Regions from separate parts of the Paenibacillus sp. O199 genome, predicted to be linked through region 1. Evidence: riboswitches for the same ligand, from Rfam matches in the RefSeq annotation. Region 1 holds a riboswitch; each other region holds the start of a gene.
The links. A riboswitch is a leader RNA that binds a small molecule or an ion and turns the genes downstream of it on or off. The one in region 1 is predicted to bind S-adenosylmethionine.

Region 1 (10,481 bases):
TGTTAGGACGAATCGGGTCAAGTCCTCCAGATACATCCATAATGTTACCTGTTATAAAATCGGAATGATCCAGACACAGATAGGTAATCACCCGCGCAATATCTTCACCGCTTCCAGGACGTCCTCTCGGCGTTTCCTCGTCGGTTATACCTACCATCTCATCAATCGTTTTCTCTTTGTTGGCACCGCGAATATCACCTGGACACACCATATTAACCGTAATGCCGTAGGGAGCTTCCTCTACAGCAAGTGTCTTTGTAAATGAAACCAGACCTACTTTCGCAGCAGCATAAACCGCCCGATGAGGCCATGACCTCGCTTCTCCTGCATGACTGAAGCCAAAATGTATTATTCGTCCCCACTGCTTGCGCCGCATCTCCGGCAATACACGCTGATCCAGCAGCATCGGCCCAAGCAGATTTCCTTGCACAAGCATCTGAACCTCATCTTCGGAATACTCGGCAAACAGTCGACGTTCACGGACAAAAGGACCCGCGTTGTTCACGAGAATATCAATGCTGCCCAGTTTCTCTTCGACCTGAGCAACGAGCATAGTGATCTCTTCTGTCTTGGAAATATCGGCCTGGACGGCAATACACCGCACACCCTTGGCTACAATCTGAGTCTTTAACGCCTCAGCCTCCGTACGGCTATGTACGTAATTCAGAGCAATATGGCAACCCTGATCCGCCAGACTGAGGGCCGTCATTTTACCAAGACCTTTGGCACTTCCCGTTATGAGGGCAATCTTTCCCTTCACGTTCATCCCCCTCTTCAAAGAGCAGTCACTCATCCAGTATAAAAGATTTATCATCCCCCCACAACTCGCGTTTCCCACCAATCTGTACCATTTGCAAAAAAGTGTAAATTAAGGACTAAATACTTATCTTTCAAACCACTGAAATAAAATGAATTAGGTCTTTTGTAGGAAAATTAACCCTTTATCTCCAGAATTACCTTGTCTGGTCTGGATGCCTGTGTTAATGTCGATAAGTCCTTATTTTCTTATGAATATAACGACACAATACATATGTTCATGTAAATGACAACATTGCATGACACCTTCGAAAGGAATACAGCGTAAATGAAAAGATGGTTAGCCTCTCTACTCGCAATTTTGCTTATCGCCTCATTTCAAGCTCCATTCTCGACCACAGCATCTGCAGAAAGTGAAAGCAATAGCTCCACCGAAGATTATCAATGGATTGATGGGCCTTCAGACGTAGTCCTTGATAACAAAGCAACATTAAACGTAGCTGAAAATCTCTCCTATCTCGATGCAGCTAACACCCAAAGGTTCCTGGAAGACACGGACTCCTTCCCCAATGGAACGGAAATTGGAAGTATCTATGGCGCCGGCGAAAACTCCAACTGGTATGTTATCTTTGAATATAACGATACCGGTCATGTCGATGATAGTGAGAAAGACGATCTGAATGCCGATGAACTGCTCGATAGCTATAAAAGAGGTACAGAAGATCAAAATGAGAAAACAACACCCGAAAATCAATTGTTTATCACCGGATGGGAAATTGAGCCCACCTATGACAGCAGCAAACATCAATTGATCTATTCTCTTGGTCTTGAGGATGCAGAGCGGGAAAAACTCGTCAATTATAATGTGAATGTACTCACCCGCGAAGGATACATCGGTGTTATCCTCGTTACGGATAGTGCCAATTTTGAAGAAAATCGCAAACAGTTTGAAAGCTCCGTGCTTAACCAGCTCAACGTGATCAAAGGAAATACCTATGAAGAGTTTGATGCATCCGTAGACAAAAAATCAGAACTTGGCCTGACCAGTCTGATTCTCGGTGGTGCTGGTGTAGCTGTAGCTAAGAAAGTTGGATTATTGCTTTTACTTAAGAAAGGATGGTTTGTCATCGTGGCCGCTATTGTTGGTGCTTTCGGATGGATTCGTCGCAAGCTGACCGGCCGCAAAAAAGATGCTGACCCAGGAGATCAGAATTCGCTATCTCCTGCAGAGGAAGCTTACCAACAGCATGCTGCTGGACAGGAGTCCGCAGGCTCTGATAGCCAACAGACAGATGGACATTCAGATACTGATCCGAATAAACGTTAAGCTTATAAGTAAAGCACTTATAGTATTCCTACATCGAAGTGCTCTTACCTCAAAACGTTCTCTTTAACATGATGTACAAAACAAAAAGCCCTGCATTCTCCATAAAGAGAATGCAGGGCTTTCTTTAGTAGTTCCATAACAAGTGGAGCCGAGTATACAATATATTTTCAGCTTAATCGTTCAGCTTAAAACGCCGGTTCTACAGCACCTTGATAACGTTCTTTGATGAATGTTTTAACCTCTTCGGAATGCAGGGCTGCAGCCAGTTTTTGAATGGCATCTGCATCTTTGTTATCTTCACGGGATACGAGGATGTTTGCATAAGGGTTACCTTGAAGATCCTCAATCAGCAGTGCATCCTTCTCTGGGTTCAGATTGGCTTCCAGCGCGTAGTTGGCGTTAATGAAGACCAGGTCTGCTTCATCCAGTTGACGAGGCATCATGGCTGCATCCAGCTCGATGATATTCAGATTTTTCGGATTGGCTGTAATATCCTGAATCGTAGAAGTGATATTTGTGTTGTCTTTCAGCGTGATAAGTCCTTCTTTTGCAAGCAACAACAGTCCACGACCGCCGTTGGATGGGTCATTAGGAATGGCTACTTTTGCGCCGTCTTTCAACTCATCCAATGATTTGATTTTTTTGGAATAGCCAGCAAATGGCTCAACATGCACAGGTGTTACAGCAACGAGATGGAAACCACGTTCTTTGTTCTCTGTATCCAGATAAGGTTGGTGTTGGAAAAAGTTCGCATCCAGTTGTTTATCTTCAAGCTGTTGGTTCGGTTGAACATAGTCATTGAAAGTCACGATTTGCAAGCGAATGCCTTCAGCTTCGAGTTCAGGCTTGATGCTTTCCAAAATTTCTGCATGTGGTGTAGGGGATGCTCCCACTTTCAATTCTACGGTGCGCGGTGCGCCTCCAGCATTATCAGCGCCGCTGTCGGAATCCTTGTTGTTTCCGCAAGCCGCTAGAACCGCAATCAGCATAATACTAAGTAGAGCAAAAGACCATTTTTTCATGTGTAAAACCCCTTCTCCAATAAATTTTTTTGCATTTTGCCCCAAATCGATACCGAATCAGGTAAATGCTATATATGTGTTATTTCCTGGTGAACCATTTAACCAAACGATCGCCAGCCATCTGAAGCACTTGCACCAGAATGATCATAAATACAACGGATATAATCATAATTTCATTCTGATAACGGAAGTATCCGTAGTTGATTGCCAATGTTCCCAGACCTCCACCACCAACCATCCCCGCCATCGCCGTGTAGGAAACTAAGGTAACGATTGTAATGGTGATACCAGCTATCAGACCCGGCAATGCCTCTGGCAGAAGCACACGCCGTACAATCTGTCCGGTTGAAGCTCCCATCGCCTGTGCGGCTTCAATGACGCCACGATCCACTTCACGCAGTGTAGTTTCCACCAACCGGGCAAAGTATGGAGCTGCGGCAATGACGAGTGGTGGTATAACGCCCAATACTCCTGTAGCAGTGCCAACCAGTGAACGCGTAAACGGAATGAGTGCAACAATCAAAATGATAAATGGCACTGATCGCAGAATATTTACAATAAACGATAGTATCGTGTACACCACTTGAGATTGAAGCGAAGTCGACCTTGCCGTCATAAACAGCAATACGCCTAGCGGCAAACCAATGATTATCGTGAATAGGCCCGATGCTCCGAGGATTTGCAGTGTTTCAATTGAAGCCTTACCGATTTCTTCCCAACGTACTGTTGAAAAATCCATTTAACGAAGCACCTCCACATCAAGTCCCTGATCCACTAATTCTTTAATGGTGAGATTGATCTCATCTGACTGCCCCTCAAACCGAACGGTCAGCTGTCCATAGGGAACTTGTTTGATCGTTGAAATGGTGCCTTGCAAAATGGCGAAATCCACTCCTGTTTTGCGAACCGTTCTGGACAAAATCGCCTCATAGGTTTTATTGCCCAGGAAGGATATTTTCACAAGCTTAGAAGATCCATCCTTCTGTAATGAGACATCTGCACTCGCCAGAGCGGTCTCTTCTAATGCAATTCCCACCTCATGGTCCCGCATCATAAAGTCACGCGTAATGGCATGCTGCGGCTTGAGGAATACTTCCGTCACTGGCCCTTGCTCCACGATGCCTCCCTGATGGATAACCGCCACCTGATCACAGATATTCTGGATCACGTGCATCTCATGGGTGATTAGAACAATCGTGAGATTATACTTTTCATTGATATCCAGCAATAACTTCAGAATCGAATCAGTTGTCTGGGGATCAAGTGCCGATGTGGCCTCATCACACAGCAGCACGTTCGGATCACTCGCGAGCGCTCTCGCAATACCTACCCTTTGCTTCTGTCCGCCTGACAGCTGGGCCGGATATTTATTGCTGTGGTCCTCCAGTCCAACCAATGCGAGCATTTCCTTCACTTTTCGATCAATTGCAGCCTTGGGCGTATTAACGAGCTTTAAAGGAAAAGCCACATTGTCATATACCGTAGCTGAGGATAACAGATTAAAGTGTTGAAAAATCATGCCGATCTTACGCCGTTGTTGTTGCAAATCGGACTTATTGAGATCGGTTAGGTTGATTCCATCAACCCAAACCTCGCCTGCCGTGGGGCGTTCGAGCAAATTGATACAACGGATCAATGTACTCTTGCCTGCACCGGAATGACCGATAACTCCGAATATTTCACCCTTGCGGATATTCAAATTTAGTTCCGATAAGGCCGTCATACTTTTTGAGCCTTTACCGTACTTCTTGGTTAAACCTTTTAATTCAATCAAAATTACTGCTCCTTCCCACTGCCTACATGTATCTTTACCCGAATGAAAGGAAAACTCCCCTTTATCGTACAAAAAAAGAGCCCCTTTTGCAGAAACAAAAAGGGCTCTTCACGTGAAAGATTATACCTTCTCATCTGCCAAAATCGTGCCTTGCACCATTTTGTAGGAATTAGCACCTAACATCTATAAAGTATGACACAGCTGTCATGCAGTTATAAATCGGTTGCCGGGCTTCATCGGGCCTGTCCCTCCGCCGCTCTCGATAAGAAATATTTAATTTATAAGTTCAGTAGTAGTTATAATGTTAATGTCATAAATGTTAATTCCATCTAACTGTCGATCAGGAACTCAGTATAATCCAAGTATTCCGATTTGTCAAAGGCAAATATTACTATCCAATCAGTTCGTCGGTTGATTCATTACCTGCTTATGCCACTTCTCGTTGATGTAGCCATACGCTGCTTTTAACGTCTCACATACCATATCCACACCCTGCCGGAGTTCCAAGAGATGCTGATCCAGGTCTTCCAGCTTCACTTTCCCTTGCAAAGTCTGGTGCAGCTGCCACAGATCATCCTGCATTTCGGAATTCATGTAATGAATCTCCATGTTTCGCCGTTTGCGCAATTTGCTCATTGGCTCACGATAAGAGTCCTTGATCCGGATTAGTTCGTTAGCAAGAACATAATGCAGCTTATCATATCCGAACTGTCTTAATACGGTGAAATAAGAATAATGAGTTTTAACATTGGTTGTATTCAGCTCAAATATTTCATTCAACACTGTACCTAACTTATCCAAAATGGCAAAACATCGGATGAAGCCATCCTTATAAAAATAGACGTAACGGGCATACTCCGCTTTTTCTAATAATGTCATATCATCCGTAGAGCCCGCTTTGACTTTCTGACGGAAATGGGAAGCTGCAAAACAGCTTTGTTCCAATTCATCCAGCGAAGAGATCAGTCCCTGGGTCCATATATACAGTTTACGAAAATCATGGGTAGGATCATGGTCCACATGCATCTGTCGCTGAAATAGCTCAAGCGTATCCGCCATCGCTTCCATCGCGTCCTTTAGTATCCCTTCGTTCTTACGCGGCTTTTCACCCAGCAACGTTCGCAGCATATATAGCCTCCTCTTTCCACTCTGCAGATCATCAAATTAATAATAATTCATCATATTAAACTAAATCGGAATCAGAGTAAACGTATGACCGCTGCTTACAATAGGGTGCCCTGACACACCTGACATCAAACAAAGTTCACCTGTCCAATGATGTACATCATCGGATGGTGAACTTCACTGGATTATCCCTGAACTACAATAATTCGGATATATTAGAACCGATTAACGGGCCGATGCAACTTGTACACCAGGAAACTCATATAGGTTAATACACCGAACAAAATAGCAATATCAAGCATATGCGCCAGCGCCACGAACATATACACTTCCGGACGATTCATCGTGAGCATCAGTCCAAAACCAATAACCACTTGCAACAAAACCAGCACAACAGAAATGACGCCAAGTGCTCTTAATTCCGTGTTATCCGGATGTTTGCGATACGCAAAATGACCGAGGATTGCAATGACGATTACTAATGAAACAGCTGCCACCCGGTGAGCAAAAGCAACAGCTACGCCTCCCGAGAGCTCAGGAATAATCTGCCCGTTACAGAGCGGAAAACCTGAACAGCCTCCAGCAGAATCCGTATGGCTCACAAATGCTCCAGTATATACCACGAGGTACGTATAGATCGTGGAAAACCACACCAGATTTCGGAACCCTTTGCTGACTCGCGGATATCGATTCAGTCGTTCCAATCCACCATGGCGAGCTTCCTGCCGAATACCAAGCGCCATCATCAATGAGCTGGCAAAAGCAATTAAGGCAAATCCGAAATGCAGTGCCATGACTGCGGAAGATTGGGAGAATACGACGGCAAAAGCACCCATGATTCCCTGGACAATAACAAATATCAGTGTTAACAATGAAAACAATTGCAGATCACGGCGTGATTTGCCAAACCGCAAAAATGCTACAAAAGAGGCTATGGACAAAAGCCCTGCCAGTGCGCTGACGGCGCGGTGGGAAAATTCAATTAGTGAGGCAACAGTATGTGCAGGCACAAGTTTTCCGTTACATAAAGGCCATTCTGCGCCGCAACCGAGGCCCGATTCCGTTCGGGTCACAACGCCTCCGCCAAATGTGGCCAGAAACATGACAAGACAGGTTAATACGGTTAACCATTTAAACAAGGTTAAGTGTTTCAATTTTTTCTCACCCGCTGTTGGTTTAAGATGGCGAAGAACTACATCCTCCGCTTGATTCGATACTTTGACACTTATTTCACAACTAAATTCATTATACCGGATAAATGTGTCATTGACGCCGCGCTTTGTGACAAAATGTTAACGTCTGTCGAGAAGTTGACCCGCAGGTCATCGGTAAATATGTACATTATTACAACGTTAGTTTCTCCCGAAAACTCGGAAAATACAAACGCCACTTCCCTATTTCAAGAGAAATGGCGTTCATTTAATTATAACCTTTAACATGGTTAACCTGTCATGCTTTATTTATGAATCGTGTTATACACCTCAACTGCACGCTGCAGGAATTGCTCAATCTCTTCTCTCGACTTGCGCAGTTTGTTCACATAACGAACAAGTTCCCGGCCATCTGTGTAAGCTACAAAGCTGGGGATGCCGAGGATATTTTGCTCTTCGCTCACTGTACCCACCTGATCTACGTCGACCTCAACCAACTTCAGCTCACGAGCAAACTTTTCTTCAACTTCAGGCATAAACGGATCGATGTACTTGCAATCACCACACCAATCTGCCTTAAATACAGCTACAGTCAAACGCGGAGATTGGATTGCCACATCAAATTCCGGTTTCGATGTAATCTTTTCCATTACAACATCTTCCTTTCTATACCTTGTCTTATTCTCTAAGTGAAGCAAATTGCGGAGTGGAAGTCAAATATTCGGCGCATACTGACATCAACAGCTTCCTAAACTAAAAACGTAATCAGATTATAAAGAAAGGAGGTCATGTTATGACTTCCGTTAAATCGGATTCCTCCGAGCCTGCCCAACATGGGTCGATATTACAGATGGTTCGATCCATCCCAGGTGCGGCCCGGGAAGTGTGGAGGGGCAAACAGGCGGCTTGGCAGGCTTCTGCACAGCTTCGTCATCCCTTGCGTGATATGGCTTGGGACTCTGACATGGCTGCTACCTTACAAGCTGAAGTGGAGCGCCTGTTGCCTGGAAACGAGAGTTCTTTTGCCCGAAATACGCTCAGTGCACTGGTCTGTGAAGAGGACTGCATCATTCTGGAAGAAATCAAGACATTAACGCAAGAAAACAACCGGAGTAACATCACTCGCACAGCAGCATACCTGGAATGTTACGAACAGTATCCAGAGCTGCATTGGGCCCTGCTTGCCCATATGGTATCCCGCAACGGCGGATATCACATTACCGATCTTCAAAGTGACCTTATGCATAATCTGCAAAATCAAACAGACCGTGAGCACATGTATCGACTACTGGAGCGATGTAATGCCCTCATTTTCCAAGATGCTTATCCCCAGCTTCTGTTATATATGAATAGCCGCCGGATCGGCCGGAGCTGTTTTCATTTGTTGTCCCATTTTCATGTATCGGCGTTCATGACACCGTTCTGGGAACGATTTTGGCTGGAGCGATGCAGCTCGCTGCTTAGTGTGGCATTAATTATTAATGAGCAGAACTATATCGAGAGCCGTGTCGTGCAGCATCCTTATTTTCAAAAACAAGTGCTGTCCAAACCCGCATTCCATCTGCATAATCTGGCTGGGCTGAACCATATCGTATTTCCACTCGGGCGGGAAAAAGGTCTTGCAGGCCGGGTTATTGAACATTTTGGCAAGCTGGATGAGCGGATTATGTTTGGTAAAGGCTTATATGCGATGCTGTTTGGAGTGGAACAAGTGTACACACAAGTATTGGAGTTTGCGCGTTCGGTTCCCCACCGTGGCTCACGTGCTGAATACTGGCCTGGTCTGTTCACCGCACATAAAGATGAAGACGGAGAAGCTGAGCTCTATAGTCAGGAGCTGTTGGATCAAGAATGGCTAGGGGAAGGACAACGGTTATATAGTCCTGAATTGCTGGCTGTATGGGGTGATACGCCGTATGAACCGATTACAAGGCAGGATTGGCTGCAAAATCGCGATTGTCTCGGTCATCTCACGGCCCCGCGCCGCCCTTGGCTGTTTGAGATGAGCCATGAGCATCGGTATGGTATGTTGAAAACTGCATTGGCCCATGATGCCAAAACCTTAACTCATTAAGGACAGAGGCCTTACCAGGGAATACGTCTAGAAGTCAATAATGGACTACCTTTTTTCGGTATTACAAAAAAGCCCTGTCCGCTATGAAAGCAGACAGAGCTTGTACTTATTTCAAACAATATAACGAAGTGTGTATTGTGTGTTGAATCGATTATCCACGTTGCCCGGCTCCACGTTGTAGACGCATGAGCGGACGGAGTATTTTTTGCAAAATACGAGGGTAACTGCCCAGTTCGTCTTTACGAAGTACACGTAGAACAACCATGAGTACCAAGTACACGACAACCACAAGCGCACCCACAAACAGACAGGTAACGAGGAATGATACACGTGTTGGCAGGAATAAATCAAAGATGGAGTTCCCAGCCCAGTTCGCCGCAAAACCAACACCCGCTGCACACAGCACGGTAATGATGAATCCTTTCCAACGATCACCCATGATCGAGAAATCAACAATTTTGCGAAGCACCCGCAGATTGAGATACGTAATAACCAGGAAACACAATGCGGTCGCAATAATGATCCCGTAAATGCCAAAGATTGGAGCCAGAATTAAACTCGCTACGAGTTTGACTACGATACCGGCAGCTACACTGATCATTGTAATCCGTGGTTTACCTACCCCAAGCAAAATGGAGTTGGTGGTCATCATCGTAATTTGGAAAATGGTACCGAACGTCAGCAATGTAATGATTGGTGTTCCGTCTGGGCTGGTAAATAGTAAGCCGTTAACGGAATACGCTGCCGCACACAGAGCGATAACGATTGGCATTCCTGTCAGAATCGAAATGCGCAAAGCAAGCGTCACCTGATTTTTCAGATGAACTTCATCCTTGCGTGCAAAAGCTGCCGAAATGACTGGCACAAGTGATTGACTCAGTGCGATAGCCAGAATCGGAGGAATACCTGCAATACTTTGGGCCTTGGCACCGAGAATGGCAAGAACTCCTGTCGCTTCATCCATCCCGATTCGTCCGCTAAGCAGTGGAACTACCAGCGATGAATCGATAAAGTTAATCGCCGGAACAGCGAGTGAAGATAAAACGATTGGAATCGAAAGTTTGAATATATCGCTGTAGATGCCCCGCATGGGCAATTGCTCCGCACGCTCATAATTCAATTGCGCCGCACGGTCATTTTTGCGAAGTTTCAAGGTGAAGTACAACATGACAGCAAAAGCACCAATGCTTCCGAATACGCCCCCAAATGAAGCCCCTGCAGCAATGGTTTGATCATCATAATTCCATTGCAG
Region 2 (10,481 bases), on a different contig from region 1:
AAGAGATTGAGGATCTTAGTGTGTACGTGGGACTGGGTATTGATGTTGCCAAAGAGACAGAATTTGAGAAGAGTGTGAATGAACAGGGTGGACACTATCCGAAAAGGAATAATATCACAGCTACGGTTCAGATTGTTCCTAAGGGATCATCCAAGGAAGAGAGCCAGCAAGGATCCCCTGGAGCAGGGAAGTCCTATTTTAACGAACAATTAACAGGCGATTCAGTTATACAGATATTTCGTCAGTTCTCTCTGAGAAGAGACCGGCCGCTGATTGGACATCATCTGAAAGTCATCGTGGTGTCCTCCGAGGTGGCCCGGAAATTCAGACTGGATCAACTGCTTGATTTTGTGTTGCGTGATAATGATATTCGGCCAAGCTGTCTGGTTGTTGTCAGTGATCGCAGGGCACTGGATGCATTGACGTCCAACGATCCCAGTGAGATTCCTTCATTCTACCTTACCGGACTTGTGGACAATGTGTATCGTACCAATAAAATTCTGCCACCAGTGTCACTCGCCAAATTGGATGCAACCATGCAATCGGGGTCGAGCTATTTGCTGCAAAATGTCATCTCCTATGAGGGGGAACACAAGTTTTCGGGAGCGGCCATTTTTAGCGGGAAAACGAACCGATGGATCGGAAGTCTGAATCAGACGGACATGGAGGGACTATCCTGGGTACAAGGAAAAGCGAAAGGTGGAGTCGTTAAGACGTATACACACAAAGACGGCAGCACTATAACCTACGAGATTAAACACATAAAATCGAAAATTATTCCCACAGTTAAGGGCGACGATATTTCATTTCATGTTCAAATTGAATCAGACGGCTGGTTTATGGAAAATTGGACAGCTCCGGAAGCGCATGGTTCTGAGCATTATCTGGATGGTCTGGAGAAGGACTTCGGTCATATGGCTGAACAACAGGTAGATCAATTGCTTCACAAAATGCAGGATGTCTACAAGGTGGATGCAGCAGGGTTTGGCGATAAGCTGCGAATCAAATATCCACGGGTATGGAAGAAAATTAAAAATAACTGGGACGAAACGTTTAGTGAAATTCCAATCACGTATGATATTAAAGTTAAAATCACAAATCAGGGATCATCGACGGAATAAGAGAGACGTTTCTTTTTAATAGTTGACACAAGCATGATAGATCGCTATTTTTATAAAAAATCATTTTCTTATCCAGAGAGGTGGAGGGACTGGCCCTTAGAAACCTCAGCAACAGATCTGAAGGATACTGTGCTAATTCCAGCGGGTGAACAGCCTGATAGATAGGAGCGTTTGTTTTTATTTGTCAGTAACGGCGCACTCTTCAGGAAGAGTGTGTCTTTTTGTTTTGTTGTTTTCTGGATGAAGAAGTAGGGGAGCAGACATGAATAACAACAAAGATACAGGGCATTTTCAGCGCAAAATGCAGGCACGTCATGTAATCATGCTCTCACTTGGTGGTGTCATTGGTACAGGTCTTTTTCTTAGTTCGGGTTATACCATCCAGCAGGTAGGACCGATCGGTACCATTCTGTCTTATCTGATCGGAGCGATTGTCGTCTAGCTGGTCATGCTCTGTCTAGGTGAACTTTCTGTTCATATGCCAGAGACAGGGGCGTTTCATAGCTATGCGGCAAAATATATTGGACCAGCAACAGGATACACTGTAGCCTGGTTGTATTGGCTCACTTGGACGGTTGCCCTCGGTTCCGAATTTACAGCGGCCGGGCTGTTGATGCAGCGCTGGTTTCCTTCAGTGAATGTTTGGATCTGGAGCACATTGTTTGCTCTTATGATCTTCCTGTTCAACGCGCTGACCGTCAAATTTTTTGCGGAATCGGAGTTCTGGTTTTCCGCAGTTAAAGTCCTTGCAATTTTAGTCTTCATTATTCTTGGGGGCGCAGCCATGTTCGGTATTATTCCAATGGCAGATTCGGAACCTGCACCGTTTCTATCCAATATTACAGCATCTGGTTGGTTCCCCAATGTGGCTACTGCGATACTAATGACGATGCTTGCCGTAAACTTTGCGTTCTCGGGTACCGAATTGATTGGGATTGCTGCCGGGGAAACAGAGAATCCGGAGAAGACGATTCCAAAAGCGATCCATACCACACTGTGGCGTTTAATTATCTTTTTTATCGGAACGATTATTATTCTCTCGGCCTTGTTGCCTATGTCGGATGCCAGTGTATTGGAAAGTCCGTTTGTAGCGGTAATGGAGCGGGTGGGAGTACCCTATGCAGCAGACATTATGAACTTTGTTATTCTGACGGCGATTCTCTCTGCTGCCAATTCGGGCCTCTATGCATCTTCACGGATGCTCTGGTCTCTGGCTGACAAGAGAACGATCTCTCCGTGGTTTGCCAAGTTGACCAAACGCGGAGTACCATTGAATGCGCTTCTGATTAGTATGGTGGGTGGTGCACTGGCTCTGCTGTCCAGCATCATTGCGCCAGGTACCGTGTATATTACACTGGTCTCCATTTCAGGTCTGGCTGTCGTTGCGGTATGGATGAGCATCAGTGCTTCACAGTATATGTTCCGCAGACAGTATATCCGGGAAGGACATGCGGTCAAAGATCTTGTCTATCGTACGTCACTGTATCCAGCGGTGCCTATTATCTCGTTTATATTGTACAGACTAATCCCATAGAACAGATCCTGCGTGAGTATCCGGTCATGATTCTGGATGGAGCGCTGGCCACGGAACTCGAACAGCATGGGTGTGATCTGGATGATCCACTATGGTCGGCTCGTGTATTGCTCGAGAATCCAGATGTTATCGTTCAGGTCCATGCGGATTATTTCCGCGCAGGAGCCGACTGTGCAATTACATCCAGTTATCAGGCGACGGTGGAGGGGTTCCGCAAGAGAGGAATCGGCGAGCAAGCAGCGTTGGACCTTATTCGCAAGACGGTGGAACTGGCTGCACAGGCGAGAGATGACGTATGGGCAGAAGTGCAGGACGGGGGATTTGAAAACACGGCAGTCAAACCGGAGGGCAATCTGGTATTCGGAACGGCACAACAAACGTCTGATGTCTTGGAGACAGGGGTCTTGGCTCGGCCACGACCGATGGTTGCTGCATCCGTTGGGCCCTACGGCGCTTATCTAGCTGATGGATCGGAGTATGTCGGTCACTACGGCGTGTCGGATGAGACGTTGGCTGCATTCCATCGTCCGCGTATGGCGGCGCTGATTGAAGCGGGTGCTGATATTCTGGCGTTTGAGACGATTCCTTCGTTGCAGGAAGCACAGGTGCTGGTTGATTTACTGAAGGAGTTTCCTCATGCGTATGCCTGGTTATCTTTTTCTTTAAAAGACGGGACGGCAATCAGCGAAGGCACGCCGATTGAGACATGTGCACGATTGTTTGGTTCCGAGCCGCAGATTGCTGCGATTGGCCTGAACTGTGCTCCCATGGAAGTGGTGACAGAAGCCGTAAGTATTCTCAGCCGTGCCAGCGACAAACCTGTTATTGTGTATCCGAACTCGGGAGAAGTATACGATGCTGCAACGAAGACGTGGAGTGGACAGGGAACGTGTGGCAGTATGAGTGATGCTTCGGAACAGTGGGTTGCTGCGGGTGCAAAAATTATTGGCGGCTGTTGCCGCACGACGCCACATCAGATTGGTGAACTTGCAAAGAAGTGGCGGAATTAAAAGACTTGATGTAGAGTTGTACCCCGAAAAGCTAGAGATACAACCAAATATAAAGAAGCCCTCACGACCCATTACTGGATTGGTGAGGGCTTTTTCAGTGTGATTTAGCGTTAACATCAACATGAGGACATTCCTCTTGTGATGCTTTTGATGCTTCTGATTATGCTATTTAATTAACTGAGTGCTAACTAAGGTACGACCTTCGTCGCTTAGGATGTACAGACCCGTTGTGTTATTGAGAAATAGACGTTCCTTATGAAGATCAAATTCGCCATTTTTGTAAGTGTACAAAACCTTCAGGTTGTTTGTGTCCATAATTATTAGTTCTAGTTCATCTGCGTCATTCTTTTCAGATTTAAACATCAAACTTGTGCCATCCAAAGCCATATTGGGATATGATACTGGCAGGTATGCCTTCTCAGCAATTAATCTACCTGAAGATGAATATAGCTTGATTCGTTTATTTTTATAATCCACAAATATAAAACGACCTTTCAATGCAAAAAGCTCTGTTGAATATTCCTTATAAGGAAGTTGTTTTGTCCAGTTTAGCTGCCCTATGCTGTTGTAGCCTTTAAGCGTTATTGTTTTTTTGTAGATATTATAATGCAGGAATGTGCCGTCAGATAGACTCTTAATCCCATTGTAACCTTTACCACCAGTAATCGTTTTAATTTTTTGTCCGCTGGTCAGGCTAATCAAGTAAAAATCGGGATTATCGCCAAATTTACTGCCGACAATCACATCACCATGAATCTGCTGCATAAAATATGGAACCTTGAACTTTCGACTTAAATTTCCACTAGCATCGTAATAGTAGAGTACATTGCTTTTATTATCATGGGAGACTGAAATCAAATATAGACTTCCATTTTCGCCTGGAATGGCTGATTCAGCCGAGTATAGTCTCCAATCTTCTGGCGGCCCGGGCAGAGGTGCTGTCCAACGGATCTGACCTGTGGCTATATGCTTGGCACTCACTTGATTATCGGCAAAAATAAACATGTATCCATCATCGGAAAGCGTGTACTCGTCGTCCGTTGGAATCGACCAAAGGAGCTCCCCTGTTTTGGCATCTACACTGTCGATATAATAATCATTATTCTTGTCTACTTTAGTTACGAGAAGACTTTCATTCCCCATGGCATCTGTAACACTCTTCATTGAATATGAGCTTGTTGCACTCTGTCCACCGTTGGTAATATCATACCCCCATTGGAATTGCAGCAGATCTTTAGCCAGAGCTGGCTCGGATGGGATTGCAAGGAAGAAGCATAGGCTGGCTATAAGCCAATAGTTGATTCGCTTTAAACTCATGATTGGTAGACTCCTTATGTAATGTTCTCTGGATTATGGAAGTAACTGATACTTTCTTATCGTCTGCCCGTCGGAAGGCAGGAAAAATAATTCATTTTGCTTATTGAGGAACAATTCATCTTGATTAAACCTTACATCGTTCCAATCGTTCTGTGTCACCCGATAGAGCTCTCTCAGATTATTTGAATCTCTAATCACGAGTTCTATTCCCTGTTCCGTGTATTGGATGTACATAAAACTCTGTAAATCGATTGCCATTTTCAGAGGGCTATTTGGATCACCTTGCATGTAGAAGGGATTTTCATTGACTCCTGTAATGAATTTTCCATCCGAATTCATAAGCATGATATTGCCTGCGGTTTGTTCCAGATACAGCACACGATTATGGATGATAAATATCTGGGGAGGCCCTTTTTTAAAAGAAAAATCATACTTCCATTTCAAAGCTCCCGTAGGCGAGTACGCCCTCAACTCAAGTTCACGGTTATTGATAAACTTCCGGGTTATTAGGGTTCCATCGTCCGTAACCCTATTCCCGTAGGGCAAGGTTGTTTCATTGGTCAGCACCGTTAGCTTCTTACCTGTAGAAAGATCAAAAACATGAGTATACGGACTTTTGTTGCCCGGTTGACCTAAAATAAATTTGCCTTCTATTGTGTAGTATTGCATATAGGGGAGAACAAGCTTTTTGCTTCGATGTCCCTGTTCATCATAATAATAAAGAGTTATATATTTGTTTTTGTGATAAGTAAAAGAATAAACTGTTCCGTTTTTGGTGAAATCTGAGGACTGACCTTCACGAAAGTAAGGGTTTATTGAGGACCATATCGGTTTACCGGTTGTCAGATCCGAGACCGTAATAATATCATCAAATCTTTTTTCATAGTCATCAGTTTCAGCAGGTTTGAAAGTATACATGTAACCATCACTGGTTGAACCATAATCAGATTCTGGCTTGGACCATCGGATGTCCCCGGTTTCACCACTAATGTTCTCCACATATATGAGGTCCTCATTCACAACCTTTCTCACCAGAATGTTTAGGTTGCCGGATGAATCCAGTCTGAAGTAATGCGGAGTGAATCCATCCCCCCATTGGCCAGAATCGACCTGCTTGACCCATTCAAGTTGTGGCACGGTCTTAGCCCAGGCCGAAGGCGTGCCAATCGACAACAATCCTACACTCAGGATGCTGATTAATAAACAAATTCGAATACAAAACCATTTCAAAATAAACAGCCCCTTAACAAAGATCGAGGTCAAACTTAATCTGGACCTACCGTTTCATTTTTAATATCCTGCACCAACCGTATGATCTCCGCAACACCTAGTAACAATAGTCCTGCTATAATACCGTTCATCATAACTGGAAGAGCCAAAGACCATTGAAAGCCATTGAACTCATTTTGCCCAACGAGGATACCGGCAATAATGGATAGAATGATGCTAATCCAAGCGATCCACTTCAACAATTTACTCGTTTTATTTTTGTTGTACAAAGAAATTAACTCCTTTACCATAGTATGCCATTAAGTCTATCATATCTATCATTGCTAGGTATATAGGACTATTTTTGTGTCGGATTTAGAGTTTTGTTGAAATATATTGTCATGTGTTTTAATGTCTGTCTGCTGCATATTATTCAATAACAAGAATGCGCGGGGATGCCTGACGAATCACCTTGGTTGATCTCCAGGAGCCAAAAGCTGCTGCAAGGATACTCAGAGAAGAGAAAAGTATAATCCCCCACCAATTCAGAACCAACGGGATTTGTACGATACCGTATCCAGAGAGCACCTTTTCAAGCAATAATGGAAGAAGGTACACACCTGCAATAACGCCAAACATCGAACCGATCAGGGATAACAATACAACTCCCAATGTAATAGAGGACCGAATACTGCCGGATGTCATTCCAATCGACTTATAAATGCCATACGTCTTGCTCTCTTTGCGAATACTGATCCGGCAGGTGCTGAAGATAATGATAAATGTAACCAAAATGAACAGCAGACCAATTAGAGCCATGGGGTACACAAAAATGCTTGCAGCTTCTGCATAAACAGAATCCAGCAGCGTTTTTTGTGTGACGATGGAAGCAGAGTCTTTGAACCGCTCATTCAATTGGTTAGCAATAGCTCCTGCCTGTGAAGGATCGTTGACATTGATAAACGCCACATTTACATCTCCGTAATCCGGATTCACGCTTCGAACCGCTTGAGCTGTGATTCTTCCGGATACCGACAAGTCGGAGATGGCCTGATAGATGCCCGAAATCATGAACGTGCGCTTCTCTCCTTCAATGTAGAGATCAATGAGATCTCCAATATCCTTGTTGAACATCTTGGCAACACTAACCCCGATTGAAATTTCATTTTCGAGTTCCGGATTGTTTCCTCTCAACGTCTCAAAACCAAGATCTTGATAGCTTCCATCCAGTACTCTTAGATAAAGACTGGTAGACTGGCTGGCCACGTCGGTTGAATCATCTGGAAGGATAACCCCTGTGATGTTCCCTTGCCAGCCCACATTTTTGATGCGAGGGTCCTCTTCCAGCACCTGCTTTAACTCATCCTTGGGGAAGGTAGATTTGTTCACAACGACGGCGGCGATGTTAGCATTGTCGTAGCCCCAATTGGCAGCTGTCTGATAAATTCCGGTAATGCTGGTCAGTACAACATATCCAAGGACAAGCACAGAGGCAGCCATCGTGGTTAACAGCAGCATCAGAACAGAGCTCTTGGTATTCTTGATCAGATTTCGTATGCCAATGACGGCGGCTACTGGCAGCCGGGCAAATCCAACCCGGTTGGCTAGAGGCGAATTCATTCGTCGGGCCAAGCGGGTATTTTCAGTTTCCGACATACCGTAGCGGATGGCTTGCACAGGCTCGATGCTGCGCGCCTTTTTGGCGTATAACACAACGAATAATATTACCAGCGCAAACAGCAGTATGCCGACTAACATGGCTGCTCCGATGCCTTCCATCGGTACATCTCCATTGCCAGTTCGCAGAGAAGACACAGAAATGTTGATAATGAATTTGGATACAAACACGCTCAGCGCCAGTCCTGGAATAACGGCAATGATGGACAGCAAAGCATATTGAATAACATAGGTACCGATTGTTCTCCCGGAGGTCAATCCCAGTGATTTCAGAATCCCTATTGTTTTGTAGTTGGCCAGAATGGCATCCGAAATGGTAAATCCAATGGTGATGAGAGCGATAACCATCATGACAGCACCCAGGAAAATCATAATGAATCCAATAATCTGATTGATAATCAGATAGAAGGAAGAGATACTCTCAAACTCCATCTTGGTTTCCAAGAAAGGGGTATGGGTCTCACTGGTGTAACGATCCCAATAGCTGGAGTTGGTTCGATAATCATCAAAATGGATACCCATCATATAATTATCTTTTCCTGCGAGTGCCTGGAAGTCATTCTGGTAGTCTGTACTGTTCATCCAGATCCTTGCCGCATTGGTGAATGGTGCACCGTAAGGAACATCGACTACAATCGCGGATACCCGAAGATCAAGCGCGGAAGACCCTGTTTTGAAATTAACGGTATCTCCTACGGCTATATCATAGGCATTCGCCATTGAAGTGGGAATCCATACGCTCCCTTGTTCGGGAGCCGAACTCTGCGCACCACTCGAAAAGATCAGTTCATCGACGGCCCAGGGCGGCTGAGGGGTATTCATCATGTACAGATAAAGGTTGGGAATGTCCATGCCTTTGAAGGCGATTCCGGACAAGGTACGATACGTGAGCAAAGGTGAAACCTCAACTCCGTCCTGTTCAGCCCACCATTCATAGACGGCTTTAGGATCATTCAGTCCTTTATCAAACGTCAATATTTGATGGGACCCGTTGGTCCGGGTGTGCATTTCGTTGAACAGATTGCCCGTGTTGGCCAGAATAATAACCGCAGTAGATACCAGTAGTGTAGATAGCAAAATGAGCAAGGTGATAAACAGATTCTGTGTCTTATTTTTGCTCAGGTAGGAAAGGCTCAGTTTCAACATAGCAGCCATAAATTACTCCTTTCCCGACACAAACGCGAAGACCATCGATTCCCGATTCTGGATCTGGTGTTCGTCATATTTGTCAAACTCGAGAATACCTCCAACCTTGCCATCCCGGATAAAGATCAGACGATCCGCCCGGCAGGCTGCCTTGATATCATGCGTAACCATCACAACAGACTGTCCCTTACGGTTGATATCGGTCAGGATATCCAGCACGGCTTTCCCGTGCTCATAGTTGAGGCTTCCCGTGGGTTCATCTGCAAAGATGATGTCCGGTGAATTGATCAGCGCACGTGCAATAGCTGCTCGTTGCTGCTGGCCACCCGAGGTTTGGGAGGGGAGACGGCTATTCTGTCCGTCGATATCCATTGCCTTCATGAGGTGGGTGGCACGTGCCTTGACCTCACTTTTTTTGCTTCCGGCAATGTAACCTGGCAAGGCGATGTTATCCTGGATGGAAAGACCGGGCACCAGATTGATACTTTGGTAGATGTAGCCGATTCTACGGGTACGGAATTCGGACATTTCCCGCTCACTATAGGCGTCAATACGCTGATCCTGAAAATAAACCTCGCCGGCTGTTACTTGGTCTAGTCCGCTTAACAGATAGAGCAGCGTTGATTTGCCTGAGCCGGAATTACCCATGATGACGGTGAAATCCCCTTCATAAATATCAAGATCAACATTGCGTATGGCATGATATTGTTCGCTTCCAGTATTATATGTCTTGCATAAGTTTTGAGCGCGGATAATGGATGTTTTGGTCAAGCAGATCACTCCCCATGACAGTATACGATTCATTCTAATAGGGGAATGTTGAGAAAGACTTATCAAATTATGAATAAAGTATTACAGCCCTATTGGTAAATGGATTGAGATGAAGAAAAGAAGGTTGGAAATGAACTTCTATGCTCAGCAGATTGGAAGAGTAAACTGAAACAGAGTGCCCTGTCCCTCTTTGCTGGAAAAGGAAATATGTCCTCCATGGGCTTCGATTATACTTTTGCAGATGGACAAGCCGAGACCGGTTCCCTCATGAATATTCCTTGCGGAAGGTGAGGAATTCCCCCTAAAATATCGTTCAAACACAAAAGGCATATCCTGAGCTCGAATTCCCTGCCCTGAATCGGCGATACTAATCCTCAATTTACCTAAATCAAGTTCCGCGTTAATCCGAATAGAATCTCCCGGGACGGTATGTTTGAGCGCATTGGAAACCAGATTGGACAGGACCTGTTCAATTCGTATGGGGTCCATTCGGATAAGAACATTGGGAATATGCTCCGGCTCCTCATAAATCAGACCGTTCATTCGTACGATATGTCCAATAGGGTTCAACATCGTTTCAAATGCGGATCGACTGTAAACCTCACGCGGCTCCACAGAAATCTGCCCCAGCTCCTGCAATGCATGAACAAGCAGGTCCTCGACAAGACGAGCTGTTTTGTCCGTATTGGTCTGCAT
Region 3 (10,481 bases), on a different contig from region 1:
CCAGATACTTCGTGGCACTATGGATGATGATATCAGCACCGAGTTCAATTGGACGCTGGAAGAATGGAGTCAGTAGTGTATTATCCACAATGGTCAGCAAGTTATGGCTCTTGGCCCAGGAGCATACCGCTTCCACATCCGTAATCATCATTAGTGGATTGGTTGGTGTCTCAATAAATACCGCTTTTGTATTCGGTTGACGAATACTTTCCAGAGCTGCCAGGTCATTGGTATCTACATAACTTGCTGTCACACCAAATCGAGACAGGATGCGTTCAAGCAAACGATACGTTCCGCCGTACAGATCCAGCGATACAATCAGATGATCCCCTTGTCCAAATAAAGCGAAAATCGTTTGCAAAGCAGCCATGCCGGAGCTACAGGCAAAACCTGCATCACCGGATTCCAACGCTGCCGCTGCTTCTTCCAACACTTTACGGGTTGGATTGGTCGTACGAATATAATCAAATCCCGTGCTTTGTCCAAGCTTTGGGTGGCGAAACGCAGTGGATTGATAGATCGGAAAATTAATGGCGCCCGTTACCGGTTCATTGATAGACCCAATTTGGGCCAATCGACTTTCGATTTTCAACTTATTGTCTTCCATTGCAGCATCCTCCTGTAATGTCGATTAGATTTGCGGACCAATATCGTAAGGTGTCTCTTGATACACATAGTAATTGAGCCAATTAGAGAATAATAAGTTTGCATGTGCCCGCCAAGTGGCCGGGGGAACACGGGAAGGATCGTCATTCGGGAAATAATGTCTAGGCAGCGCAATGTCCATGCCTTTAGCTGCATCACGGTCATATTCCCATTTCAATGAAAGAGGGTCATACTCAGCATGTCCGGTTGCAAAAATCTGTTTGCCGTCTTTGGTAGCAACCAGGAAAATACCCGCTTCCTCAGATTCAGCCAATATCTCAAGGTTTTCGTTTTTTTCAATATCTTCACGTCGCACTTCCGTATGGCGGGAATGCGGGACGTTGAATACTTCATCAAATCCGCGCAGCAACTGCACATTGGATCTGTTGATCGTATGTGAGAATACGCCAAAACATTTTTCATCCAGCGGAACTTTGGGAACTCCAAAATGATGGTATAAACCCGCTTGGGAAGCCCAACATATATGCATGGTCGAAGTCACATTGGTTTTGGTCCATTCGAAGATCTCCTGGATTTCTTTCCAATAGTTCACGTCTTCAAAATCCATTTGCTCTACAGGAGCGCCTGTAATGATCATGCCGTCAAAACGGCGGTGTTCAATCTCATCAAAGGTTTTGTAGAACAAGTCCAAATATTCCTGGGAAGTATTCTTGGACGTATGAGACTTCGGATGAACCAGAACGATATCTACCTGAATTGGTGTGTTACCCACCAGACGAAGCAATTGTGTTTCTGTCGTTTCCTTTGTGGGCATCAGGTTTAATATAGCGATACGTAGTGGACGAATGTCCTGCTGGTAAGCAGATGTCTCGTCCATGACAAAGATGTTCTCTCCTGCAAGTACTTCCTTGGCAGGCAGTGTGTCTGGAATTTTGATTGGCATGGTGTTTCTAACTCCTCCTTGTGCATAAATAGATGCAGCCACTGCGGAATCGATACGATTCGCATCCGTACAGTTATAGGCTGCCATGAGCTTGCCTGCAGGCGCTGAATTGCAACCACATTGCTGGCGGCAAGCTCAAGTTCCTTAGCGAAAATCACTGCTGAGAAGTCGGTGCATATAACAAAGACCTTCCTCGGATTCCGAGAAAGGTCATATGTAAATAGATATGCGCCTCTCTCATCTCTCAGTTACAACAGTGTCACTTGGACACTTGGTCGCTGCAAGAATTAGCACCGTGCGGTATACCGCCGGTTGCCGGGTTTCATCGGGCCAGTCCCTCCACCTACTCTTGATAAGATTTCGCTTTATTCAATTGTAAATACTAGTGTGGTTCACCTTTTACTTTAAGACATTAATCCCCTCACGTCAAGGTGTAGTTCAATGTCTGTTCCTCAGGATCGGAACCGTTCATCATCCGTTGTCATACACTGCTCCAGGGCGCGAAATCGACACATTTTTGCGCTTGAAAGGACCCTGTACCAGCGGTATACTAGACAAGTGTTATAAACCCTTATGTGAGAGGTGACATATTCAATGGATGGCGACCCGAGGCCTGACTGGCAGCCGAATTCCGACAAACTGCATAGAGAATTGTTATCAGCATGCCGGCAGCGGGACGTTACTTCCGTTTGATTATAGAGCGAACGCAGTCCTGACTTCCAGGCTCCGCTGCCGACCGGCTGATCTGTTCTTTTTGCGCCCATATTGATGAAATCCGCCCATTTGGCGGGTGCAGAAGGAGTAGATGAATAATGAAAATCCGGTTGGTAAATAACGGTGTATTTATTCCGGTGGACGACATTCAGCAGGCGCTGACTCCACCAGCGGAGGGGTTTTACTGGATTGATGCCGACGTAGACGATTTGGCGGTACTTCAACCGCTGTTCATGATGCATGATCTGGCCGTGGAAGACTGTTTGAGTGACGAAGAACAACGTCCGAAGATTGAAATTTATGAGAGCCATTATTTTATTGTTATTAATAGCATTCGTTTTGATGATGAAGAGATTTTTTTACGTGCCGTCAACTTGTTCCTTGGCAGACACTTTATTATCAGTGTTACCAAACAGAAAGTCAGCGAATTGCGGACATTGAAACCGATCCTATGGGAACAGGAAATCAGTACGCCGGATAAGCTGCTGTATCTGCTGGTTGACTTGATTGTTGATAATTATTTCACCGTAGGTGACCGAATTGAAGCGCGTATCGAGAAACTAGAAGAAGACATTCTGATGCATACCAAGAAGTCTCATCTGAATGAGATCATCGGGTTGCGCAGTGAGATTTTGTGGCTGAAGAAAGTGCTGGGACCTCAGAAAGAGGTCATTAACACACTCAATAAAAAAGATCTGCGTCTTATTGATGATCAACTGCAAAAGTATTTCAGTGACATTTATGAGAATGCTGTTAAAATATCCGAAACCTTTGAGACTTATCGCGACCTGATGGGGAACTTACGAGAAGCTTACCAATCCAGTATCGCCAACCGGGCGAATGAAATTATGCGTGTGTTCACCGCCATTACCACGGTGTTCATGCCGCTGACCGTTATCACTGGCATCTATGGGATGAACTTCACGAACATGCCTGAGTTGGACTGGAAATATGGTTATTTCGTGGTTATTGGCCTAATGGTTACGCTGGGCCTAAGCATGTTCTTTATTTTCCGCAAAAAAGATTGGGTTTGAAATAGCAAAAGACGAAGCGCTCCACTTTTGGAGACGCTTCGTCTTTTTTTATAATTAGTTTATTGTATGACAACTAACGTCCTATTTCCAATCTAGCCTGCATTCTGCTCTGTCTCTGTGTGACGACGAAACCGGATGCGAATCATGCGCAGTCTTTCGTAGACCTGCTCCAGATTGCTCCCGCCAGGCTTCTCTTCTCCATACACCTTATGTAACACGGGCTTCAGAAACGTATCTCCCAGCTCCTCGTAGGCGCTCCATACCGCCTCTTGCTCCTCTTCGGGCATGACAGCAAGCTCCGCATCGAGTAGACAATCTGTGTCATACCCCTCCAAATCCAGTGCCTCTAACAGTTCAATTAGCTCCCGACGGGACAATCCGGAACGATTCACGATCTCCTCTAACGTATATCCTTCTTTCATCCCTTCAAGTACCTGCTTCCGTGTGGTAAATCTGTCTAGCTCCTGCTTGTATTTCTGCTCTCTCTGTTTGTACAACCAGCTCTCATATTCTTGTTCCTTCAGAACCGAGTACACCCACTCTAGCGGAAAAGATGTGGAACGTTCCAGTCCATTCGTAAGCTCCAACCATTCAGCTCCGTACTCGGAAGCCTTGCTCTCTCCTACGCCAGGCAGTTGCATCAATTCATCGATGGTTTGTGGAACAAATGCACTGATCATGCGTAACAACCGGTTTGTTGCAATAAAATAGGGGGCCTTCCGGTCAGACGCTGCTCTCTTCCTGCGCCATATGCATAGGTCCATATACAGCCCCTCATTGCCATATAATTCACTGTAACAATGAAGACGTTGACCGCCATAACTGCGCGACTTCAAATCATCATTTTCGTGAAACATACCCTGCAGCAACGGACGATATCCTTCGCCCATCTGTATGGCTAACTGATGACGATAAACATGTAACAGCTCGTCCCACGAACTGCCAGCATACCAGATGTCATCCGTTCGATCTCCTTCCTCATATCGGCTCCATCCCAGATGCCACGCTCCTTCTTCTTCACCGATCCACAACTGCGCATGCTCTTCATTCTGACCTGACATTCTGGATAATCTGTTCATGAAAATGACTTCCATTTCTTGTCCCTCCTTCAATAGTTCAGCTCGACACAGTCTGTTTTGTGCTAAATTAAGCAACAAAAAAACACCTCTCCTGCAAAATCCATGCAAGAGAGGTGCTTCCTCATTAACCGTGCTATGCTGTTGCTCATAATATTACCACAATGGAAAAATTCGTCAACTGCTTGTTTGTAAAGCCATTTACTTGTTCAAAGCCAATTTGGCCAACGCAAGCGAACCACACAGTCCTGCGTTATCGCCAAGTCCCGGTGAAACGACATACTGGTCAATTTCGGACTGAAGTGCAGGATGCTGAACGTATCCAGCGAGCAATTCCTGCAGTTTGCTGCGAACCATTGGGAACAGATGCTCCTGCTTCATCACACCGCCACCCATTACAATTTTCTGAGGTGTGAGGATCAATACATAATTCATCAGAGCATGCGCCAGGTAATGTGCTTCAATCTCCCAGGCCTTGTGATCGGCTGGCAGTTCGTAAGCCGGTTGCTCCCAACGTTTATTGATGGCAGGACCTGCGGCAAGCCCTTCCAGACAGTCCCCATGATACGGACAGAACCCTTCATACGTATCTTCAGGATGTCTGCGTACAATGATGTGTCCCATCTCTGGATGTGACAATCCATGGACCATTTTGCCACCTACAACTGCGCCTGCACCAATACCCGTTCCGACAGTAATATACAGACAGCTATCCAGGCCTTGTGCAGCCCCCCAGGTTGCTTCCCCAAGCGCAGCACCGTTTACATCCGTGTCGAACGTCATCGGTACATCAAAGTGCTCCTTGAGCTTACCAATCAGGTTATACTGACCCCAATGCGGTTTGGGTGTTGTTGTGATGTAACCATAGGTCGGGCTTCCTTCAATCGGATCAATTGGACCAAATGAACCTACACCCAAAGCTTCAATACCTTTACCTTCAAAAAAAGCGATTACTTGAGCCATCGTCTCTTCCGGTGTCGTCGTTGGAAAGCTTACGCGCTCAAGAACTTCTCCTTCTTCCGTACCGATACCACATACAAATTTGGTTCCTCCAGCTTCAATTGCGCCTAAAATCGTCATGTTAGTCACTCTCCCAAGTAGTTTAAAATTAAAATGGATCTTCGAATCTGTTCTCTAAACGAGGACATGAATTAATCCTGTTCAGCAGTTTCGAGCTTGGCCAATCGCTTCAATAAGGTCTGCTTCCAGCTGTCGGCTAACGTTGGAATGGCCAGCAAAGCACGCATAGCAACGGCATCCTGCTTCCCCTGATGCATAATTCGATTGGCTTCCAGAATGGTCATTGATGCAGGGTCCGTGCTTATTCGTCTGAATATTGCAGAAGGAGTTACCTCACCCTCTTGCAACACCCGAAAATAAAATCCGGTATGCCCGCTATCCTGAAAATAAACAGGCAATTCTTTGTAATCATACCTTGCACCAAGCTTGAAGCAAGGCTGTCTTGGCTGGCTGACCTGTACCGTGGCTTCCCCCAATTCATACACATCACCAATCCGGACTTCTTCCTCCATACAGCCTTCAACTGTCAGGTTTTCTCCACAAGCTCCCCAGTTCAGCTTGCGATCCAACAGTTGTTCAAGCGCCGGATAACGACTGTAATCGTATACACAAACTGCCTTATCAGGCCCACCATGATGCTCGAGATCCGCCTGGGCATCCCCTGTCATTCCGGTGAATGACAGGAAGACCGGGCTGGATATGGGATGTTTCACAATGCCGCTCATCACTTCGCGCTTCTGGCCAGGCAAGGCCTGAAGTTGCCCTACGTTTACAGCTAATACCGCCGTTTTGCTTTCATCTGGCTTCCGGTTATGTGTGAGTGTCATCTGATCCTACCTCCCATATTAGCTTTCTTTTAACGAACAGAGCCACCAAAAACAAGTGTATTACTTAACAAGCGGCCCGGGGAAGTAAGCATTTTGCCGCCAGCATACATGCCAGAAGATGCACCACCATCCAGGTTCATTGCCTCCTTGGCACCAAGCTTCTGCATGACAGCAGCCCATTCTTTGATCGTCGCTCCTGACACGGTAGCCAACATAACCGAACCGTCGGCCATTATGGCTATACCGCTTCTTGCGCCGGAGGCATTGAGAATTTTGGTATCCTTGAAGCCCTCACTCGTTGGATTTACGGCAATTTTGCCGTCTTTCACCAGACGCGGACCTGCGCCCACAGCGGTGACTACATCTTGCCAAGGGATCTCTTTGCCTGCTGCATTGGTGTATTTATAATTCATCTCTACAGTTGATCCAACGGTGAAGCGATCCGACGAAGATTTCTGATTTCCCGTGAAGACCAGCACCGAGCCATTCTTCGGAATGGCTACATCGGTATTCGGTACTTTCTTGGTGACAATCCCTTTCTCCATCACAACCGCCGTACCTCCTTTGAACCCGACTGTAGATCCCCGCTCTGGCGTGTATAACATCGTAATACTCGCATTCGCGGAAGGTGTTCGGTTAATAAAGGTCGCATACCAACTGCGTGATTTCCCTTCTTTATCTGTTACTTTACCCGTCAGACTCACTTGAAGCGAATCCATGATGGCTGAACCGTCTTCCTTAAACCCGATCGTTGTTCCGTATCTTCCAATATGTATAACTTTGCCGTTTGCTATTAACATGCCGTATGGATCTGGAGCTCCGTTATAAGCTTCAAAAAACGCTCCGTTAATGGCCGCTTGCGCGCCATATGCCTTAACAATCGAAGGTAATGTTGCGGTCTGACCGACCTGCTTCTTCGCCAATCCTACGGTAACTGGTGTACCCTTGGGAATACTAACCGTCTGCACGGTAAAACTGCGTCCTGCTGCTTTTACTTTCTGTACCTTGGTGCTAATTGCCGCTTTGGCATCCGCTGTCTGTGGAGCACTCACCGCTCCTGAAAGGATTACCGGCAAAGCAAGGACGAGGGCCATAGCCCCTGTCCACCACTTTTTGCCCGTCCTTTTTGTCTGCATACTACTCACCCTATTGCCACTCCCATCCAAGAGCCCAGGCTCTTCATCTCAAGTTGTTCGAACTTGTCCATCACCATATCCGGATCAAGACGCAATTCACATACATCCAGTGCACAAGCTACCGGAACAGCACAGTGAATCTCTGCCAGTTTACGAGACAGATGAAGCATATCGAGATCATTCTCAATCTTGTTACGTACCGAAGGGGTAAGTTTATCCATATTGTCCAAAATGCCTTCTATGGAGCCAAACTCCTGCACAAGTTTCAAAGCCGTCTTCTCCCCAATGCCCCGTACCCCAGGATAATTGTCACTGGCATCGCCCATCAGACCTTTCATGTCAATCACTTGACGAGGCGTCAGTTGTTTCTCCGTCATTAGAGATTCAGGCGTATACACCATGTAATTGCCATGACCTTTTTTCATAATAATAATGCTTGTGCGGTCATCAATCAGTTGCAGCATATCATGGTCACCCGTAAGTACCATCACGTTCATATCCGTCTGCTCGGTGTAGTACTTGGCAAGTGTACCGATGCAATCATCAGCCTCATATCCTTGAGCTCCAATATTCGAAATGTTCAAACTATCCATCACTTCACGAATCAGAGCAAATTGAGGAATCAGATCATCCGGAGCTTCCGGACGGTTCCCCTTGTACGCTGCATACTCTTCACCGCGAAACGTCTTGCCCCCCATATCCCAACAGCATACGACATGACTTGGCCCAAAGGTCTGAACCGCATCCCAAAAATAACGGATAAATCCGTATACTGCGTTGGTTGGCACGCCTGCCTTTGTACGTCTGATATATCCGCTTGCAGATGTTGCATAGAATGCACGGAACAACACCGCCATACCATCTACCAGCAACAAAGTAGGTTCATTACGTTGATTCACTTGAATTTGTTCTCTCCTGTCCTGTATCTAGCAAATAAAATATCGAACTAATTCTATCATTATAGCATAGTTCCGCCAAGGATCGACCAGCCAAAAAAGCCCTGAAATTTGAACATTCAGAGCCTTTTTCACCTTGATTCATTTAACAATCAATGAAATCATTCATCTATAAATTACGCGTTGTTCCATTCCTGCTCATACGTGTCTTCTTTGAATCCTACGGTCACTTTGTGACCATCCGTAACGATTGGACGTTTAATCAGACGACCATTGGAAGCCAGCAAACGAATCTGCTCTTCTGTGGACAACCCTGGCAGCTTGTCCTTCAATTGCTGCTCCTTGTACACTTCCCCACTCGTATTAAAGAACTTCTTCACTTCAACTCCGCTCTTCTGAATCAACTCCGTTAATTCTGCTTCGGATGGAGGTGTGTCGAAAATAGGGATTAATTCCAGCTCATGCCCCTGAGCTTCCAGCCATTTTACGGCTTTGCGGCAAGTGCCACATTTGGCGTATTGATATACTTTTAGATTACTCATCGTTACTTCTCCTCCTATGTGTGCTCCGGTGGTGCTCCGGTTTCGACTTCTCGCTTCCCTTGGTTTGCTTTGCAAATCCAAAAGTCGCTCCAAACCGATACCATCGCACTGTAATTTTAAACCTCTTTGCGAATGAGAAAAATGTCCATTCGGCTATATCATTTTAGGATCAAGACACTATGACCTAAGAGCTCTAGAACCAAAGAGCTTATAATCGCAAGACCTTAGCCTACGGCATATTGTTCGGATACATCGCATCCCTCACATGGGTTATCTTACATCCAGTTGATATGCGGACGCACCATGCACTGAAGTCCACACACAGCGCAAATCACAAGCCGTTTGACAGCATTTCACAATACTTCTCTAGGTGATGCCTCCGTATCCAGGCGAGCCTCCAGGGCAGCCATATCTGCGGGCAACGGGGCTTGGAACGTCATCCGATTGTGCAAAATGGGATGGTCAAACACCAGCTCACATGCATGCAATGCCTGACGAGCAATCCAAGTGTCTCGCTCCTCTCGGACAGCCATGGTCTGCTCATCAATCTCATGCACTGGAAGGGTCTTGTACATCCGATCCCCAATTAACGGGCAGCCAATCGATGTCATATGTACCCTTATTTGATGGGTTCTGCCGCTCTCCAGCTTCAGATTCACCGCACTGGCACTTCCGCCCGCCCATCGGACAACGGTCGTGTATAACGTTCTTGCCGCATACCCGTCAGGTGTAACGATTCGACGATGCGGCTCTTCGGGATCACGATCAATCGGGCCATCGATGGCCCCCTCTTCTTGGGCAGGACTACCGTGCACTAAGGCAATATATTGTTTATCCACCGTTCCTGCGATCATCTGTTCAGACACATGCTGGTGCACATATGGATTTTTTGCGATTGCCAGCACACCCGATGTTTCCTGATCCAGTCGATGAATCGGCCTGAAGCGGAATCGCTCGCCTTTGGACTTCCAATAATGGACAACCCCGTTTGCCAAAGTACCTGTGTAATGCCCATGTGTTGGATGTACGATGACACCGGAATCTTTGTTCACGATAAGCAAGTGCTCATCTTCATACAGTATCGTAAAGGGAATCGGCTCAGGTAAAATATCATCCGACTCTTCCTGTTCCATTCGGACTTCCAGGACGTCACCTGCGCTAACTTTGACGCTGATGTATACCCGCTCGCCATTCAACATAATTCCCTGCTCTGTAAGTTTGATTCTCGACAGGAGCTTGCGCGAAACCTGTAGGCGCCGCTGAAGCACGGTCTTCAGCAGCCAGCCATCTTCATTTTCGGGAACCGTGTAAATAAGTGGTGAATAATAATCGCTCATTCTTTGTCTTTGCGGCGGAATACTTTTTTGCTCCGCACATACTCAATGTCAGCTACCTGTTGTCTCGCATTGGCAGTCCGAGCTACAACGAAGAAATAATCAGACAGACGATTCAAATAACGTCGTACAGAAGGGTTGATATCCGTGTGCTGTCCGAGTGTTACGGCGCGGCGTTCAGCGCGACGACATACTGTACGGCAGACATGTAATGTGGAAGAGAGCAAACTGCCCCCTGGCAAAATAAACCGTTCCACCTTCGGATTTTCCGCATCATACAGATCAATCCATTGCTCAAGCCGGGTGACCATCTCATCCCGTACTTTATATTTGGTTTCGCTAATTTTTACAAA

Region 2: another riboswitch for S-adenosylmethionine. It lies ahead of A6049_RS24005 (amino acid permease); the one in region 1 lies ahead of A6049_RS18685 (methionine ABC transporter ATP-binding protein).
Region 3: another riboswitch for S-adenosylmethionine. It lies ahead of metA (homoserine O-acetyltransferase MetA); the one in region 1 lies ahead of A6049_RS18685 (methionine ABC transporter ATP-binding protein).

The regions. Positions count from the first base shown of each region.
Region 1 covers NZ_LGRP01000012.1:84,631-95,111, forward strand. The annotation lists gene A6049_RS18665 (SDR family oxidoreductase) at 1-760, opposite strand, end outside; gene A6049_RS18670 (DUF2167 domain-containing protein) at 1,085-2,083, shown strand; gene A6049_RS18675 (MetQ/NlpA family ABC transporter substrate-binding protein) at 2,269-3,105, opposite strand; gene A6049_RS18680 (methionine ABC transporter permease) at 3,185-3,844, opposite strand; gene A6049_RS18685 (methionine ABC transporter ATP-binding protein) at 3,845-4,879, opposite strand; SAM riboswitch class I at 5,007-5,148, opposite strand; gene A6049_RS18690 (Cthe_2314 family HEPN domain-containing protein) at 5,279-6,007, opposite strand; gene A6049_RS18695 (COX15/CtaA family protein) at 6,220-7,158, opposite strand; gene A6049_RS18700 (thioredoxin family protein) at 7,461-7,805, opposite strand; gene A6049_RS18705 (DUF2515 family protein) at 7,949-9,229, shown strand; gene A6049_RS18710 (putative polysaccharide biosynthesis protein) at 9,381-10,481, opposite strand, start outside.
Region 2 covers NZ_LGRP01000022.1:28,003-38,483, forward strand. The annotation lists gene A6049_RS24000 (Ger(x)C family spore germination protein) at 1-1,121, shown strand, start outside; SAM riboswitch class I at 1,187-1,289, shown strand; partial or broken gene A6049_RS24005 (amino acid permease) at 1,384-2,637, shown strand; gene mmuM (homocysteine S-methyltransferase) at 2,682-3,665, shown strand; gene A6049_RS24015 (PQQ-binding-like beta-propeller repeat protein) at 3,831-4,982, opposite strand; gene A6049_RS24020 (hypothetical protein) at 5,016-6,212, opposite strand; gene A6049_RS24025 (hypothetical protein) at 6,248-6,481, opposite strand; gene A6049_RS24030 (ABC transporter permease) at 6,621-9,023, opposite strand; gene A6049_RS24035 (ABC transporter ATP-binding protein) at 9,027-9,785, opposite strand; gene A6049_RS24040 (sensor histidine kinase) at 9,930-10,481, opposite strand, start outside.
Region 3 covers NZ_LGRP01000004.1:256,242-266,722, reverse strand. The annotation lists gene A6049_RS08545 (aminotransferase class I/II-fold pyridoxal phosphate-dependent enzyme) at 1-607, opposite strand, end outside; gene metA (homoserine O-acetyltransferase MetA) at 632-1,549, opposite strand; SAM riboswitch class I at 1,784-1,908, opposite strand; gene corA (magnesium/cobalt transporter CorA) at 2,362-3,297, shown strand; gene A6049_RS08530 (HRDC domain-containing protein) at 3,390-4,391, opposite strand; gene A6049_RS08525 (ROK family protein) at 4,575-5,453, opposite strand; gene A6049_RS08520 (MOSC domain-containing protein) at 5,525-6,220, opposite strand; gene A6049_RS08515 (phosphodiester glycosidase family protein) at 6,250-7,356, opposite strand; gene A6049_RS08510 (5'-3' exonuclease) at 7,362-8,255, opposite strand; gene A6049_RS08505 (arsenate reductase family protein) at 8,429-8,794, opposite strand; gene A6049_RS08500 (RluA family pseudouridine synthase) at 9,148-10,131, opposite strand; gene A6049_RS08495 (cob(I)yrinic acid a,c-diamide adenosyltransferase) at 10,128-10,481, opposite strand, start outside.